Regions from separate parts of the Chromohalobacter canadensis genome, predicted to be linked through region 2. Evidence: predicted binding sites of a transcription regulator. Region 2 holds the regulator's gene; each other region holds the start of a gene.
What was found. Region 2 encodes sigma-54, which starts transcription at its own class of promoters, with help from an activator protein. Its sites were predicted from a motif close to TGGCACNNNNNTTGCTNT; they were not measured.
Positions count from the first base shown of each region.

Region 1: SR908_RS03685 (HAD-IIB family hydrolase) is a predicted target of sigma-54. The motif match lies at 1,750-1,767, and genes of this name have one in related genera.
Region 3: hmpA (NO-inducible flavohemoprotein) is a predicted target of sigma-54. The motif match lies at 2,459-2,476, and genes of this name have one in related genera.

Region 1 covers NZ_CP140151.1:760,607-766,379, reverse strand. The annotation lists gene SR908_RS03695 (2-dehydro-3-deoxy-6-phosphogalactonate aldolase) at 1-686, shown strand, start outside; gene SR908_RS03690 (2-dehydro-3-deoxygalactonokinase) at 683-1,594, shown strand; gene SR908_RS03685 (HAD-IIB family hydrolase) at 1,856-2,743, shown strand; gene SR908_RS03680 (glycosyltransferase family protein) at 2,740-3,960, shown strand; gene SR908_RS03675 (amino acid ABC transporter ATP-binding protein) at 3,976-4,722, opposite strand; gene SR908_RS03670 (amino acid ABC transporter permease) at 4,719-5,393, opposite strand; gene SR908_RS03665 (amino acid ABC transporter substrate-binding protein) at 5,456-5,773, opposite strand, start outside.
Region 2 covers NZ_CP140151.1:409,029-414,801, reverse strand. The annotation lists gene mgtE (magnesium transporter) at 1-1,187, opposite strand, end outside; gene SR908_RS02060 (HPr family phosphocarrier protein) at 1,270-1,539, opposite strand; gene rapZ (RNase adapter RapZ) at 1,526-2,422, opposite strand; gene ptsN (PTS IIA-like nitrogen regulatory protein PtsN) at 2,464-2,940, opposite strand; gene hpf (ribosome hibernation-promoting factor, HPF/YfiA family) at 2,947-3,255, opposite strand; gene SR908_RS02040 (RNA polymerase factor sigma-54) at 3,392-4,822, opposite strand; gene lptB (LPS export ABC transporter ATP-binding protein) at 4,947-5,672, opposite strand; gene lptA (lipopolysaccharide transport periplasmic protein LptA) at 5,721-5,773, opposite strand, start outside.
Region 3 covers NZ_CP140151.1:1,973,342-1,979,114, reverse strand. The annotation lists gene SR908_RS09480 (2OG-Fe dioxygenase family protein) at 283-1,077, shown strand; gene hmpA (NO-inducible flavohemoprotein) at 1,234-2,415, opposite strand; gene norR (nitric oxide reductase transcriptional regulator NorR) at 2,668-4,236, shown strand; gene ssb (single-stranded DNA-binding protein) at 4,336-4,890, opposite strand; gene SR908_RS09460 (MFS transporter) at 4,924-5,773, opposite strand, start outside.

The sequences.
Region 1 (5,773 bases), 350 kb from region 2:
TGAACGAGACACAACGCGCCGCGCTCGACGCGGCACTCAGGGAATTGCCGCTGGTGGCGATTCTACGTGGTATCCGCCCCGAAGAAATCGATAAGGTCTTCGACGAGTTGGTCGAGGCGGGGTTTCGTCTGATCGAGATCCCGCTCAACTCTCCCTTGCCATGGAAGAGTATCGAACGCGTTGCGGCACGTTGCCCTGAGCATGTGCTGGTGGGCGCCGGTACGGTGCTGGAGGCCACTGATACAGCCGAACTGGCGCGTCTTGACGCCCCGTTGATGGTCACCCCCAACAGCGACCCCGAGGTGATTCGTGCCGGTGTCGAGCAGGGGCTGGCTCCTCTGGTCGGCTGCATGACGCCGAGTGAGGCGTTGAGCGCGGCGCGTGCCGGTGCTACGGCGCTCAAGCTATTCCCGGCTGGGCGTCTGGGAACCGGTTACTTCAAGGATATCAGTGCCATCCTGCCGCCCGAGCTTCCGGTATTCGCGGTGGGAGGCATCGACAAGAGCAACATGTCGGATTGGCATGGCGTGGGCATTCGTGGTTTCGGTTTTGGGAGCAACCTTTACCGTCCCGGGCGCAGCGCCGTCGAGGTGGGCGAGGTCGCGCGCGAGCTCGTCGCCGAATGGCGGCGGCTCGAGGAACTCTACACCATGACCGAATTGTTCGAGCACGAGGGCGATCAATGAGCGCCGAGCAGCGACTGATCGTCATCGACTGGGGCACCAGCAATTTTCGGGCGTTTCTAGTCGATCGGCAAAGCGGTGCCTGCCTCGAGTCGCGGCGTAGCGAGGCAGGGCTCAAGGCGCTGGAAACCGCTGAGTTTCCGCATTACTGCCAGGCTCAAGTCGGCGATTGGCGAGAAGGCGGTCGGGTGCCCGTCTATCTGGCGGGCATGGTCGGTTCCAAGCGCGGCTGGAGTGAGGCACCGCAGCTCGATTTGCCCGTCTCGGGGCGTGATCTCGCCGCCCATGTCGTGGCCGCACCGGGGTTGGAAAACACCTGGATCGTGCCGGGCGTGAAGCACGTCGATGAGACGCACTGTGACGTCATGCGCGGTGAAGAGGTTCAGGCATTTGGTGCCCTGGCGCTGGCGGGCGTCTTCGACGCCGACTGCTGCCTGCCCGGCACCCACAGCAAGTGGGCGCGACTACGCGATGGTCGCCTGACGGCCTTCACTACGCTGATGACCGGCGAGCTTTACCATGCGGTACGCTTCCACACCCTGCCGGGCGAACCCGCCCGCGATGACGCGCCGTTCGATGAAGGTGCATTTCGCCAGGGACTGGCGCGTGCCCATAGCGAGGACGGCGTGCTGCATGCGCTATTCGAGGCGCGCAGCCGACACCTCTATCGCGGTCTGTATGCCGAGCAGGTAGGCAGCTTCATCTCCGGGGTGTTGATCGGTGAGGAAGTCCGTGCGATGCGCGCCACGCGCCCCGATCTCGAGCGCTTGCTGTTGATCGGCGCCGAAGCTCTACGGCGTCCTTATACGCTGGCGCTCGAAACGGCCGGTCTCGAGGTCACGCCGCTGGATAGCGATGCGGCGACGCTCGCCGGGTTGGCGGTGATTGCCGAACATCATCACGCCGAGTAACGCGTTCTGCCCAAGGTCAAGGCTTTATACGCCCCGTTATAGTGCATTAGATGCGCTGCGACGGGGCATTTTTGTGTCTGGAGGAAGGCAATGCACCGTTGCGACGCGTGCATGAGTCCTTGGTGGCCGGGCTCGCAGGGTTGCTTATCAGAGGGTGGCACGATCCGTGCTACCTTCATCTGAAGAGCACCTTTCATGATCGCATCGAGATCGTGTGGCGCATTCCAGGACATGTGAGGCGGTGCCAAGGGGAGAAGGCTCATGACGCAGTCGGTTTCGCATACGCCGTGGCTGGTGTTCACCGATTTGGATGGCACGCTACTCGACCACGACAGCTATACGTGGCAACCCGCCGCCGCCTGGTTGACTCGGCTCGCCGAGGCCGATGTCGCGGTGATTCCCACGACCAGCAAGACCCGCGAGGAACTACTGGCCCTGCGCAATGAACTGGGGCTCACGGCGACGCCGTTCATCGCCGAGAACGGCGCGGTGATCGGATTGCCGGCGCGTTGGCAACATGCTCGGCTGGATCGTGACCCCGCCGCGCCGGGTGGATTGATCGTCAAGACGCCGTCGCTGGATATAGGGTTCATCCGCAGACGGCTCGACGTGTTGCGTGAGCGGCTGGGCGTGCGCTTTCGCAGCATGGCGGAATTGTCCCTCGAGACGCTGTGCGAGTTGACTTCGCTGAGTGCCGACAAAGCGCGTCAAGCGTTGGCCCGCGAAGGCAGCGAGCCGTTGATATGGGACGACGACGAGGCCGCGCTGGCGCGCTTTCGACGGGCCCTGGAAAGCGATGGCTTGCGGCTGACTCGGGGTGGGCGCTTCTGGCATGTGATGGGGGCGGTCGACAAGGGCCAGTCGCTGCGCTGGCTGGTCGAGCGTTATACGGCGCTACGTGGTGTCAGGCCCGCGACCGTGGGGCTGGGCGATGGACCCAACGATATCAGCCTGCTCGAGGCCGTCGATCACCCGATACTGGTGCGCGGCAAGCATGGTGCGACGGTCAACGTTGCCACTGAAGCACCACTCTTCCGCACCCGGCAACCCGGTCCCGACGGTTGGGCTGAGGGCATCGCCGATTGGTGGCAGACCTGCATGGATGCGACGTCCGAAGACAAGACTCCCCAGGAGGGCACGTCACGATGAGCGATTTCTACCAGAACGGTATCGTCACCACCTTTCATAATCTCACCCAGCGTCCGGTGGAAGCCCTGGAAGCCGATTTGATGAGGTTTTCCAAGCGCCGGCCGATGGGCTTGATTCTGCCGTCGCTGTTCTCCGAACTCGAGGGGCCTGCGTTGTCGAATATCGTCGATGAACTGGCGCAGGTGCCGTATCTCTCGGAGATCGTGATCGGGCTGGATCGCGCCGATCGTGACCAGTTCTTGCGCGCCCGTGAATTCTTCTCGCGCCTGCCGCAGCATCATCGCATTTTGTGGAACGATGGCCCGCGTCTGTCGGCGCTGGATGCCGAGTTGAACGCCCTCGACCTAGCGCCGCAGGAGCCCGGCAAGGGACGTAACGTGTGGTACTGCAGCGGTTATGTGCTGGCTTCTGCGCGCACGGAAGCGGTAGCGCTGCACGATTGCGATATCGTGACCTATGACCGCGGCATGCTGGCGCGGCTGCTGTATCCGGTTGCTAATCCGCAGTTCAACTACGAGTTCTGCAAGGGCTATTACTCGCGGGTGGCCGATAACAAGCTCAACGGGCGCGTGGCGCGGCTGATGGTGACCCCGTTGATCCGCGCGTTGAAGATGGTCTTCGGGCCGCTGCCGTACCTGGAGTATCTGGACAGCTATCGTTACCCGCTCTCGGGGGAGTTCTCGATGCGCGCCGATGTGCTCGACGGCATTCGCATTCCCAGCGACTGGGGACTGGAGATCGGCGTGTTATCGGAGGTTCACCGCAACCATTCGACCAAGCGGCTGTGCCAGGTGGATATCGCCGATGCTTACGATCACAAGCACCAGCCCGTTTCACCGGACGATCCCAGCGGCGGTCTCAATCGCATGAGCCTGGACATCGCCAAGGCCATGTTCCGCAAGCTAGCGACACTGGGCGTGCCCATTCACTCCGAGACCTTCCGCACCATCAAGGCAACCTACTATCGTACCGCATTGGATCTGATCGAGGCCTACGATAACGACGCGCGCATGAATGGCCTGGCGCTCGACCGCCATAGCGAGGAGCAAGCGGTGGAACTTTTCACCGCGAACATTCTCGAGGCGGGGGCGTCGTTTCTCGAATCGCCTCGCGACAAGCCGTTCATTCCCAGTTGGAACCGGGTAAGCGCGGCGATCCACGACCTCAAGGAACGCATGTACGAGGCCGTGGAACTCGACAATCAGGGCCAGGTCTGACCCGCGAGGCATGCGTCAGATCGGGTTGTTGGCCAGCACCTTGCGCAAAAAGCGTTGCGTGCGTTCGTCCTGGGGGTTGGTGAAAAGCTCGCCGGGCGGGCCTTGTTCGATGATGCGGCCTTCGTCCATGAACACCACGCGGTCAGCGACTTCGCGGGCGAATTGCATCTCGTGGCTGACTACGATCATGGTTTGGCGCTCCAGGGCGAGGTGCTTCATCAGGGCAAGCACCTCGTCGACCCACTCCGGGTCGAGTGCGGACGTGGGCTCATCGAAGAGGATGACTTCCGCCTTGGCGGCCATCGCACGCCCGATGCCTACGCGTTGCTGTTGGCCGCCTGATAGCGATGCTGGATATGCATTGGCCTTGTCGGCGAGACCGATGCGTTCGAGAATCTCGCGCCCTCGGGCATGTGCTTCTGCTTTGGAGAGGCCATCGACGACGATCATGCCTTCGCAGATGTTGTCCAGCGCGGTCTTGTTGGCGAACAAGGCGTAGTTCTGGAATACGAACGCCGTACGCCGGCGTAGCGCGAGAATCTCCCGGCGTGTGGCGTGCTTGGCATCGAGGCTGAGATTGCCCACCGTGAGGCGCCCGGCGTCGGGCGTTTCAAGATAATTGATGCAGCGTAGAAGCGTCGACTTACCGGTGCCCGACGGGCCGATGACGACGATGATCTCGCCTTGCTCCAGTGTCAGGTCGATGTTCTCGAAGACGGTATGCTCGCCGAAGCGTTTGGTGATGCCGTTGAGTGCGATCATCGTTGATAGGCCCGGTTGAGACGTTTTTCCAGCCGTCGTTGTAACCACGAAAGAATTTCCACCACCACCCAGTAGATGATTGCCGCCAACAAGAACGCTTCGAAATAGAGAAAGCTGCCTGCCGCCTCTTTCTGTGTGGCGCCCATCAATTCCGTGACGCCTAGTGTGAAGGCCAGGGAGGTGGCCTTGATCATGTCGATGAAATAGTTCATGAGCGTCGGCGTGGCCACGCGCGTCGCCTGTGGCAGGACGATGCGACGCATCAGTTGCCCTTGGGTCATGCCGATGGACAGCGCTGCTTCCGTCTGGCTGCGGTCGACCCCGACGATGGCGGCGCGGATCGATTCCGCCATGTAGGCAGAAAAGTGCAGGGTCAGCCCCAGGATGGTAGCGGTGATGCCGTTGATCGCGACCAGGAAGGTCAGAATTTGCGGTAAACCGTAATAGAACAGGAACAGTTGCACCAGCAGCGGCGTGCCGCGAAAGAAGGAAATGAACAGCATGGCCAGGGCGTTGAGCCCTGGCATGCGCTGCACGCGTACGACGGCCAGCAGGCAGGCCAGTACCAGCGCCGCAACCATCCCGGCGCCGGCCATTTCCAATGTCAGCGGTAGATAGCCGAGTAAAATCGGCAACAACCCCAGCATGTAGTCGAGATCGAGAACGTGCATGATCGAGTCGCCTAAAAGCATACGACCGAGGCAAGCCCCGGCCGTTCAAATGAAGCGTGGTGTCACGGCGTGGTGATATCGGTACCGAACCACTTCTCTGAGATTTGCGTCAGCGTGCCGTTCTCGCGCAGGTCGGCGAGAGCGTCATCGACGCGATCGCGCAGGGCGCGTCCGTCTTCGTTGTCGCGGAAGGGCAGGGCGTTTTCGATACGCGAGAACGGCTGGCCGGCGAGCGCGAGCGGCAAGGGCTTGTCCTTGATCACCTGGGTGGCGCTGACCCGGTCCATGACGAAGGCGTCGGCGCGCCCCAGGGCGACATCCTGCTCGATGTTGGAGTCGTAGGTCTTGATGTCGATCTCGTCCGCGTAGGGCAGTTCGCG
Region 2 (5,773 bases):
GCCAAGGCGATGATGCCGCCGAGTTTGTAGTCGTCGAAGCGCACGATGGCGACCAGAGCCACGATCACGGCCCATAGCACACCGTTCATCATCCCCGAGAGCATTTCGCGGACCAGCAGCCACTGCACGTTGGCGCCGCCGACGTGTCCTAGGGCAATCCCACGGATCAGCACTGTCAGCGTCTGCGACCCGGCGATGCCGCCCATGCTGGAGACGATGGGCATCAACACTGCCAGCGCGGTGATTTGCTGAATGGTCGATTCGAAGATGCCGATAGCGAACGATACGATGGTCGCTGCGATCAGGTTGATGCCCAGCCATACGGCGCGACGGCGCCCGGTGCGCCACGCCGGCGCGAAGGTATCCTCGTCCTCATCGAGGCCGGCCATGCTCATAACCTGATGCTCGGCGTCCTCGCGAATGACGTCGACCACGTCGTCGATGGTGATGCGGCCCAGCAGGGCGCCGTCGGTGCTCACTACCGGCGCCGAGATCAGGTCGAATTTTTCGAACAGACTAGCGACATCGGTGTCCGAGGCCGTGGCCTGCACCGAGGCAAAATCGGTATTCATGACCTCGCGGACCAAAATCGAAGGGTCGGACACTAACAGCAAATTGAGCGGTAGTGTGCCGATCAGTTCGTCGCGGCGGGTGACGACGAGCAGCGTATCGGTGGAATCGGGCAGCTTCTCGTGTCGGCGTAGATAACGCAGCACCACGTCCAGTGTGATATCCGGGCGAATGGTGATGGTGTCGGTGTTCATCAAGCCGCCTGCGGTGTCCTCGGGATAGGACAGCACGGTCTCGATTCGCTGGCGCTCCTGCGCCTCCATGGCTTGCAGGACTTCGTGAATGACCGTGTTGGGCAAGCGTTGTAGCAGGTCGGCGAGGTCATCGACGTCGAGCCCTTCGGTCGCCGACACGAGCTGTTCGGCGTCCATGCGGCTCAGGAACTCGCTTTGGATATCATCGCCCAGATATTGCAGCACATCGCCCTGCAATTCGGGCTCGACCAGTTCCCAAAGCACATTACGCTCACGCGGTGGCGTCGACTCGAGCAGATGAGCGACGTCGACCGGGGCCAGGCCGCGATTGAGCATGCGGCGCGCCTGGTCCAGCGCACCGCTTTCCAAGGCCTCGCTAAGGCGGTCCAGCCGGGGCTGTAATTGCTTGTGATTGGGGCTCATGAGGAATCGGCATCCTTTGTCGATTCTAGGGCGAGGCTTCATTCTAACATTGCTTTGGGAAGGCGCGAACACTGTTCGCTAATCAAACATCCTCCTCGAAGCGTGCCTCGAACAAGGCAGTGAGGGCCTTGAGTACCTCCTCGGCATCGTCGCCCTCGGCTTGAATGTCGAGTTCGGTCCCGCAGGGAGCCGCTAGCATGAGCAGTGACATGATATTGGTGGCATCCGCTTCACGCTGGCCATGGAAGACGCAGACGCGTGCCGCGTAAGATTGGCAGCATTGCACGAGCTTGGTTGCGGCGCGTGCGTGGAGGCCGCGCTTGTTGATGAGTTGCAGTCTACGACGCGGCATCGCCATTCTCCGGCAATGCTGCTTGCACACCCAGTTCGCGATGGCGTAGACGGACGCCACTCATTTGCGTCGCAAAATACCGGGCCAGCCCTTCGATCAGGTATACCGAGCGGTGCTGTCCACCGGTGCAGCCGATCGCGACGGTCAAATAACTGCGGTTGCTGGCAACATAGGCGGGGAGCCAGCGTTCCAGCCACTGACGTATATCGTCGGCCATGGCATGTACGTCGGGGTAAGCTTCGAGAAACGTGATGATTTGTGAATCGCGACCGTCGAAACCGCGCAGCTGAGGGTCCCAGTAAGGGTTTGGCAGGCAGCGAGCATCGAACACCATGTCGGCATCCAGCGGGACACCGCGCTTGTAGCCGAACGACTCGAACGTCAAGGTCAGGTGTCGACCGCTATGACGGGCTACCTGCTCGGCGATGCGCCCACGCAGCTCATGCACAGACAGGCTCGAGGTGTCGATGACCAAATCGGCGATATCGCGAATCGACGAAAGGTAGGTCTGTTCCTGCTCGATGGCCTCGGCAAGCGTCATTTCGCTGGTTCGCGTCAGCGGATGTCGACGTCGCGTCGCCGAATAGCGCTCGAGCAGTATGCGCGAGTCGGCGGTCAAATAGACGACCTGGCACTGAATGCCCCGGGCGCGGATCTCTTCGAGCAGAACCGGAAAGCGTCTCAGGGCGTCGGGAAGGTTGCGCGCGTCGATACTGACCGCGATATGCGTGCGGGACGGGGGGCCTTCACGCAGCTCATCGATCAGGGGCGCCATGAGACTGGCCGGCAGGTTGTCGATCGCGTAGTAGCCGAGATCCTCGAGTGCCTGCAGGGCAATTGATTTGCCGGAGCCGGAACGGCCGCTGATGATCACGAGCTGCATGGGCACCCCTTGTATTGCGCGAGTATCAGTTTACGCAGATGTCAGTTTGCGCTGGTATCGTGCTGGCGGATGGCCTCGAGCAAAGTATCGTAGAGCTGCCGCTGGGTCTGTGCCTGACGCAGCTTGGTGCGGATGGCGCTATCGTTCATGATGGCGGCAACCTGAGCAAGCAACGACAGATGCGCATCGTCGGCTTCTTCTGGCACCAGCAGGACGAAGATCAAGTCGACGGGGTCGCCATCGGTGGCATCGAAGTCGATGGGCTCCTGCAAGCGTAGAAAGCCGGCAATCGGCTCCTTGCAATGCGGATTGCGCGCATGCGGGATAGCGACGCCATTGCCGATACCGGTGCTGCCCAATCGTTCGCGGCCAATCAGACGTCCGAAGACTTCCTGGCTATCGAGGCTCGGGGTATTCTGTGCGATAAAGGTGCTGAAAAATTCCAGCACGCGCTTCTTGCTCCCCCCGGCAACGCCGAAGAGTGCGCGCTCGGGGGGTAGGATGCTTTCCAATATCATGGCGAATTAACGGGCACCGGCGCCCTGAGCGCGTGCCTGCACCTTTTCCTTGTGTTTGACGAGCTGACGGTCGAGCTTGTCGGTTAGGGCGTCGATAGCGGCGTACATGTCGTCGCTTTGTGTATCGGCGTGCAGGTCCGCGCCTGCGGCATGAAGCGTGCATGCAGCCAGGTGACGTTCCTTCTCGATGGATAACGTGACCTGGACGGTGGTGATGTTGTCATAGTGGCGTTCCAGACGCGCGAGCTTTTCATTGACGTAGTCGCGTAGAGCATCGGTCAGTTCGATGTGATGACCGGTGATATTGGCTTGCATGGCACGCTCCTATTCCATCGGTTGGCACTTCGATTGTAACCCTTTTTAGAGCGCTGCATAGCCCTAGACAAGCGCTGGATAACGAAGGCCGCGGCGAGTCTACGCAGCGTGGCCGACACGTGCAATCCGCCCACGTTCAGGTGAGTCGCTTGCGCTCGCTGGAGGAGGGGATGCCCAACGCTTCGCGGTACTTGGCGACGGTGCGTCGTGCGACCGGAATACCGTCCTGGGCCAGCAGGTCGACGAGCTTGCTATCGGATAGAGGCTTGCGTGGCGGCTCGTCGCCGATCAATTTCTTCAAGCGTGCACGAATCGCGGTGCTGGAATGGGCGTCGGTTTCGCCTTGCCCCCCGACATGGCTGGAAAAGAAATACTTGAGTTCAAAGACGCCGCGCGGGGTATGGATGAATTTCTGCGTGGTCACGCGGGAGATAGTCGACTCGTGCATGTCTACCGCCCCGGCGATATCCGCCAGGATCAACGGTTTCATGGCTTCCTCGCCGCGTTCGAGGAAATCGAGCTGGCGCGCCATGATCTCCTGGCCCACGCGCAGCAAGGTATCGTTACGGCTCGAAAGGCTCTTGAGCAGCCATTTGGCTTCTTGCAGGTGCTGCTTGAGGAAGGTGTTATCGTCGCTCTTGTCGGCACGCTTGATGAGCGCGGCGTAATCCGGCTGGATGCGCACGCGGGGCAAGGCTTCGGGATTGAGCTCAATGCGCCATTCCTGTCGGATCCGCCGTGCGACGAGATCGGGGATGACATAATCGTTGCTGCTATCCTCGAAGGCGAGGCCGGGGCGCGGATCGAGCGACCGGATGAGGGTAATGACGTGATCGAGTTCTTCCTCGTCGAGGCGCAAACGTCGCTTGAGCAATTTACGGTCGTTGCCGGCGAGAGATTCGAGGAACTGGCGTACTAACCGCTTGGCCTGGGTTAGCAGCGGCATGTTTTCAGGGAGGGCGCCGAGCTGTAGCAACAGGCACTCGCGTAGATCGCGGGCGCCGACTCCGGTGGGATCGAACTGCTGTACACGCATCATGACGTGTTCGACATCGCCCACCTTGAGCCCCGAAAGGCCTTGGCCGCGCAAACCGTCGACAAGCTCGTCGAGGGGCAGGGTGAGGTAGCCGTCGGCCCCCATGGCATCGATCAGGCTTTCGGCAATATCACGTTCGCGCGGTGTCATATCGGCCATGGCGAGTTGCCAGGCCAGATGGTCGTGAAGACTGGTATGCGCCGTATTTCGCTCTATATCAGGGCCTTCCTCGCTGCCTCCGCCTCCCGTCAGTGAGGGGCCTGTGTCCTGGTAGGTATCACTCCATTCGCTATCCAGCGACAAGTTCTCGGGGATGTCGTTCGTCCAGTCATCCTCCTCCTGCGTCTCGCTGACCTCGCGTTCTTCGAAGTCGTCTTCGAGCTCCAGCATGGGGTTGGAATCCAAGGCTTGCTGGATCTCCTGTCGCAAATCCAGCGTAGAAAGCTGCAAGAGCTGAATGGCTTGCTGTAACTGGGGCGTCATCGTCAGCTGTGTGCCGACGCGAAGCTGCAAGGTGGGTTTCATGGACATGGAAAATCGATCATCGCTTCCTGAAACGGTGCCCGTACGTTATCTCGCGACGACGCTACTTGCAAGAATGGAAGCAACAATCATGCCATTTATATAAGCACGCGGCGGTTCCAGTAGTTTGCGTTTACAATCGAAACTCATGGCCGAGATAGACGTCGCGTACTTTCTGGTTGGCGAGTATGGCCTCGGCATGTCCTTCGGCGATGATCTGACCGTCGCCGACGATATAGGCGTTGTCACAGATATCCAGGGTTTCACGTACGTTGTGGTCGGTGATCAAGACGCCAATATCACGATCACGCAATTGCCGGATGATGCTCTTGATCTCGCCAACGGAGATTGGGTCGACTCCGGCGAAGGGTTCGTCGAGGAGGATGAAGGCGGGTTCGGTGGCCAGGGCGCGGGCGATTTCCACGCGACGACGTTCGCCCCCGGACAGGCTCATGCCGGGGTTGTCACGAATATGGGTGACGTGAAACTCCTCAAGGAGGCGTTCGAGTTGCGCCTTGCGTGCAGCCTTGTCGAGATCGCGGCGCGTCTCGAGAATCGCCATGATGTTGTCGGCGACCGAAAGCTTGCGAAAGATCGAGGCTTCCTGGGGAAGATAACCGATACCGGCGCGGGCGCGTTCGTGCATGGCGGAATGCGAGAGGTTGCGTTCGTCGATGTGCACGCTGCCGGCATCGGCGCCTACCAGCCCGACAATCATGTAGAACGAGGTGGTCTTGCCGGCGCCATTAGGGCCGAGCAGGCCGACAATGCTGCCCTGACGTATGGTCAGGCTGATGTCATGTACCACGCGGCGGCCTTTGTAGCTCTTGGCGAGGTTGGCGGCACTCAGGGTCTTCATGGGCGTCGGGTCCTACCTAACGGGGGGAGTGAATCACGAGGCACGTCACTACTCGCTGTCGCGGGGCGTTAGCGTCATGCGAACGCGCTGATCGCCATCGC
Region 3 (5,773 bases), 1.6 Mb from region 2:
AGCGCTATCGCTTTGCGCCTCTGACCATCTCGCCCTGAACCGTTGCCACCGACGCGCTAGTTTATGACACCGCAAGACTAGCCAGCGTCGGAAAGCGACATCGTGACCGCTCATCCATTTTCCCATCATCGAAAGATGCTGTTGCCTGCATCGTGATCGCAGTCAACACAATACGACATCCTTTATACATTTTTTGATGTTTCGCAGCAGATATTCTCCTCTCCGCAAGTTGCTCGAACGATCTCGGGCAATCTCGCCCCATATATCAATGGAGAAGATCTCATGAAACTCGACACCCTCAAGCATGGCTTCAATTCCAGCACCATACCTTCCGATCCGGTCGCCGACTACTGGTCGCTGGCAATTCACCAAGCCCTGCACCAGCAGGACTGGAGCACAACCGAGGTGCGCTCCCGGATAGATCTCGAGGCCTGGCAGGCATTCACCGCCGACTTGCCCCGAGACCCCTATGTCAATCGTCGCTGGAAACGCATGTCTTGGCTGACGCTGGATGAACGTGACGACGTCGTCGATATGGGTCATTGCCCCATGGCCCAGGGCGGCGCCTTCAATGACGCCGAGAGCATGGCAGACCGCCTGCGCTACTATGAGCCACTGACGCCAGCATTCATGGCCCGACCGGATGTAAAGGCCTTCGTGCGTGCCTGGGCGCGGCTCTGGGACCTGAAACCCAATGAGCCCATCCTGATGCAGATAACCGGCGTGCGTGGCGAAGGCATGATCGACCCCCTGCAGGGTCAGGGGATTCATGCCGACGGCTGCAAGGCGCTGAGCATCCTGGTGTTAAGTCGCCACAATGTCGCCGGAGGCGATAACCATCTCTATGCCGACAAGGCGGGCTCTTCCCCCGTGGCCGACACGACCCTCGCTCCGGGCGATATCCTCCACCTGCGTGATGACCGTCTCTTTCATAGCGTGGACGCCATCCACCAGGAAGATGCCGGCGCGCCCTTCGAGCGCTTCATCATCATCATCAACAGCCGCTTCGTGGATCCGTTTCAGAACCAAATCCTGCGTCGGCACTTTCCCGAGGCGGCGCTCAACGAGACCCGCTAAGATTCACCGCAAATCCCAAATGGGTCGGCGCCGGAGTTCGTCTCCGGCGCCTCTTCCCTAGATAAAAGCGCCAGTCAGGCGCTACATGCCATGCCTGGCGCACAACGCAAAACGCCACGCCGAATGGCGTGGCGTTTCGGTCATCGACACGGCGTCTCAGGCGACGCGTGCCAACGACTCGGCAGGCCCGAAGAATTCATGATGGCGTCGTTCAGCCTCGATGCCGAGCGTTTCCAGAGCCGCATCGACGCAGCGCATGAAGTTTGCCGGCCCCACCGTGTAGCAATGGGCGTCATCCAGCCTATACTTCGATAACAGGTCGACATCCACGCGGCCGACGTGATCGGGCGCATCCTCTGCGCGCGGTTGCGAATAAATGGTGATCACCCGCAACGACGTCGGGTGCGCCTTGCGCAACTCATCCAGTTCGTCGGCAAACGCACGCACTTCACCATCGCGTGCCGCATGCAGGTAAACGACCCGGCGTCCTTCCTCGAGCGCCTGCCGCGCCAGCGGCAACATCGGTGTCTGCCCCACGCCTGCACTGATCAACATCACCGGCGAATCGCCCGCAGCCAAGGTCAGATGCCCCGCCGGCGGTAGCAGCTCAAGGGTATCGCCCACCGCCAGGCGGTCATGAAAATGGCGACTGACCTGGCCGCCCTCCTCGCGTTTGATGGACACCCGATAGGTCCGACCATTGGGCGCCGCCGAGAGGCTGTAGTGGCGATGCACGGTGTCGCCATCGACCGCCAGCTTGAGGCCGATATACTGCCCCGGGAGATGCTCGGCGACCGCACCGCCATCTACCGGCGCCAGCTCGAAGGAAGTGATGACGGTGCTCTCGGGATGCTTGGCGACGATGCGGAACTCACGGGTGCCGTCCCAACCACCAGGCTGGGCGGCGAAGTCGTGATAGCGACGCGCCTCTTTCTCGATCAAAAGCCCCGCCAGTTCCTCGTAAAGCGCGCCCCAGGCATCGGCGACTTCCTCTGTCACTGCCTCGCCCAGCACCTCGCCGATCGCCGCCATCAGGCATTCACCGACGATGGGATAATGCTCGGGACGGATGCCCAGCGAGACGTGCTTGTCGACGATGATGCCCAGCACCTCGTCGAGACGCGCCGGCTCGTGGCGCAGTTGCACATAAGCGACGACGGCGCCCGCCAGCGCGCGCGGTTGCCCACCGCTTTGCTGGTGAGCGGCGTTGAACAACGTCTTCACCTCGGGATAACGCGCGAACATCAGCGGGTAGAAGCGCTTGGCGATGGCTTCGATGTGTTCGGCGACCACCGGTGTGGTGGCAGCGATAACGGATTCCTGAGCGGTTGTCAGCATGATGTCTCCTCGCGATGGGGCGTTCACAGTGTGTGCCCTTGCTATCGCAATCGGAGTGCCAACTCGGGGCGTTTCGTCACGCCCGCGACATTGTGCCACGTCAGTGCCGTCGAAGCCGCGTGGTTGCCGCTTTACAGATACCCCAGAGTACAACCCCGCAGACGACGAGCACTTGCCCTCACCTTCAGGACTGTCAAAATCACACTCACATTGCGTGTCACTATGACAATTTCTGCAAAAAAGAAGGTATAAATGACAGTCTTCTTGCATACCTTGCGCGACCTGCTCGCCGACCTCAGCGTCGGGCGTGGCAGCGACGCCCTGCCCGAGCGCTGGGCAAAGCTGCTCGCCGCACTGGTCGGCGATTATCCCGCCGATGCCAGCACGTTGATGGTCGCCCACGACGACGGCCTGCAGCCAGTGGCCGTGCTAGGCCTCGACGACGAAGTCCGCGGGCGCCGCTTTAGCCTGGCCGCGCACCCGCGTCTGGCCGCGATCGCCGCGCATCCCGGCGTGTGCCGCTTCCCGCTAGACTCGCCGTTGCCCGACCCCTTCGATGGCCTGCTCGACGAGGCATTGAATCATGTCCACGACTGCATGGGCGTGGCCCTGCGCGATGGCGACCGACTCCTCGGCATGCTGACGCTGGATGCACTGACGCCCGGCTGCCTGGCCGCCATCGACGATGACGATCTGTTGGCCGCGGCGGGCCTGCTGGCAACCTGCCTGCGCCTCGCGCAGCAACTCAGCGATACCCGCTCGCGCCTCAATCAGGCGCTCGACCAGCATTTCCCCGAGCCGGACGCACCGCGTAACAGCACGCCCGATTGGCAGAGCCCCGCCATGCGTCGACTGGAAGAAAGTCTCGCCCTGGTGGCGCCCACCGACATGAGCGTGCTGCTGCATGGCGAGACCGGGGTCGGCAAGGAGCGTATCGCCCGCCGAGTGCACGCGCTCTCCTCTCGCCGCGAAGGGCCGTTGGTACGCGTCAATTGCGCAGCCTTGCCCGAGGCACTGATCGAAAGCGAACTATTCGGCCATCGGCGCGGCGCGTTTTCCGGGGCCGTCCGCGATCATCGCGGCCATTTCGCCATGGCCCACGAAGGCACGCTGATGCTCGACGAAATCGGTGAACTACCGTTGGCCATGCAGCCCAAGCTACTGCGCGTGCTGCAGGAAGGCGAGATTCAGCCACTGGGCAGCGAAACCCCGCAGCGCGTCAACGTGCGCCTGGTCGCGGTCACCAATCGCGACCTGAGCCAGGAGGTCGCCGCCGGGCGCTTCCGCGAAGACCTCTACCACCGTCTGAGCGTCTTCCCCTTGCAGGTCCCACCCCTGCGGGAACGTCGCGAGGACGTGCCACTGCTGGCCGGTGGCTTCCTTGAGGACAACCGCATTCGCCTGGGGCTCGCCAATCTGCGCCTCGACCTCGCGGCCGAACACACTCTGCTAGCCTGGCCGTGGCCAGGGAACATCCGCGAACTGGAACACACCCTGGGACGTGCCGCGCTACGTGCCTTCGGCGAACAGTCACCTCCCGGACAGAGCGCACGTCGCGATGCCGTGGTCCGTATCGCCGCGCATCACTTGGAACTGCCGACAGCGCCCGTCGACGACACGACGCCTCCCGAATCGATAGCGCCGGTGGCACGCCCCACGCCCCCGGTGCCGCTACGCGAAGCCGTCGAGGACTTCCAGCGCCGACATATCGCCCACGCACTGGAAGCGCATGACGGCAACTGGGCCGCCACCGCGCGAGCGCTGCAAACGGACAGCGGCAATCTGCACCGTCTGGGCAAACGCCTGGGGCTCAAGCCTTAAGCGTTGCCGACTGGATTGGCTCCCCCTCGCCATAGAAAAAAGCCCCGTTATACGGGGCTTTACAAGCTTCTATCGATTCATCACTTCACTTCGCCGATGCTAGAACGGGATCTCATCGTCGAAGTCGTCGAAATTGCCAGGGTTAGGGGCACCATAATTACCTTGCTGCCCACCCTGCTGGGGCGGCTGTTGCTGAGGTGCCTGCTGCTGTGGAGGCGGGCCACCCTGTGGCTGGCCGTAGCTGCCCTGCTGCGCCGCACCACCTTGCTGAGGCGCATTTTGCGAGGGCTGGGCGTAATCACCGCCACCCTGGCCGCTACGCGAGTCGAGCATCTGCATGTCGTTGGCGACGATCTCGGTAGAGTACCGATCCTGACCGTCCTGGCCCTGCCACTTGCGCGTCTGCAGGCGGCCCTCGACATAGATACGAGAGCCTTTCTTCACATACTGCTGGGCGATTTCCGCCAGCTTGTTGAACATCACCACCGTGTGCCATTCGGTACGCTCCTGGCGCTGACCACTCTGACGGTCGGTCCAGGTATCGGTAGTGGCGATGCGTAGATTGCACACCGGATTGCCGGAAGGCAGAAAGCGGACTTCTGGATCCTGACCGAGATTGCCGATCAGGATGACCTTGTTCACGCCGCGCGCCATGTGAGTCTCCTTGAAATAGTCTCGCGCCCGTTATCAGGCGCTCTTGTGATCTCGCTGGGAGCCGAGGACGCGTTCCAGCGCCTCGGTGTCCAGCCGCTGGCGGTCGACCTTGAGGTAGGCGACACGCTCGTCGGGCACCACCATGACATCCTCGACACCGGCCACGGCGGCAAAGCGATCCATCAGTGTATCTATCGTGCCCATCGAGCGCTCGTCCAGGGCGACGATCTCGCTCGAGAGATGGCGAGGGGCCGGCATCTTCCAGACAATTGCCAACCATACCGCACCCAGCAACGCAGCGCCCAGAAACACCGCGTCCAGACCGAAATGCTGGGAGAGAAAGCCTCCAGCCGTTCCGCCCAGAAAGGCCCCCAGGAACTGGCTGGTGGAGTACACGCCCATCGCCGTGCCCTTGGCGCCTGCCGGGGCTAACTTGCTGATCATCGACGGCAGCGTTGCTTCCAGCAAGTTAAAGGCTACGAAGAACCCCCAGAGCAGCGAGAACAACGCCCAGCGTCCATCGGAAAACTCCACCAGCCCCGCCAGACAGAGCGTCAGCCACGCCACGGCACCGATGAAGATCGGTTTCATCTTGCGGTACTTCTCGGCCACGATCACCAGCGGAACCATGGCCACGAAGGCCAGCGCCATGATCGGCAGGTACACCCAGCCGTGATGCGCCGGCGCAATGCCCAAGGCTTCCAGACGAAAGGGCACAGCCACGAAGCAGGCGGTCAGGATGGCGTGCAGGGCGAAGATCGAGAAATCCAGTCGCAACAGATCACGCCGCGCCAGCATCGCGCGCAGTTGGGTGCGGTCGAGCCCTACATCGCGATGCGACACCAAGCGTGGTGCACGCGGCACCAGTCGCCACAGCACCAGC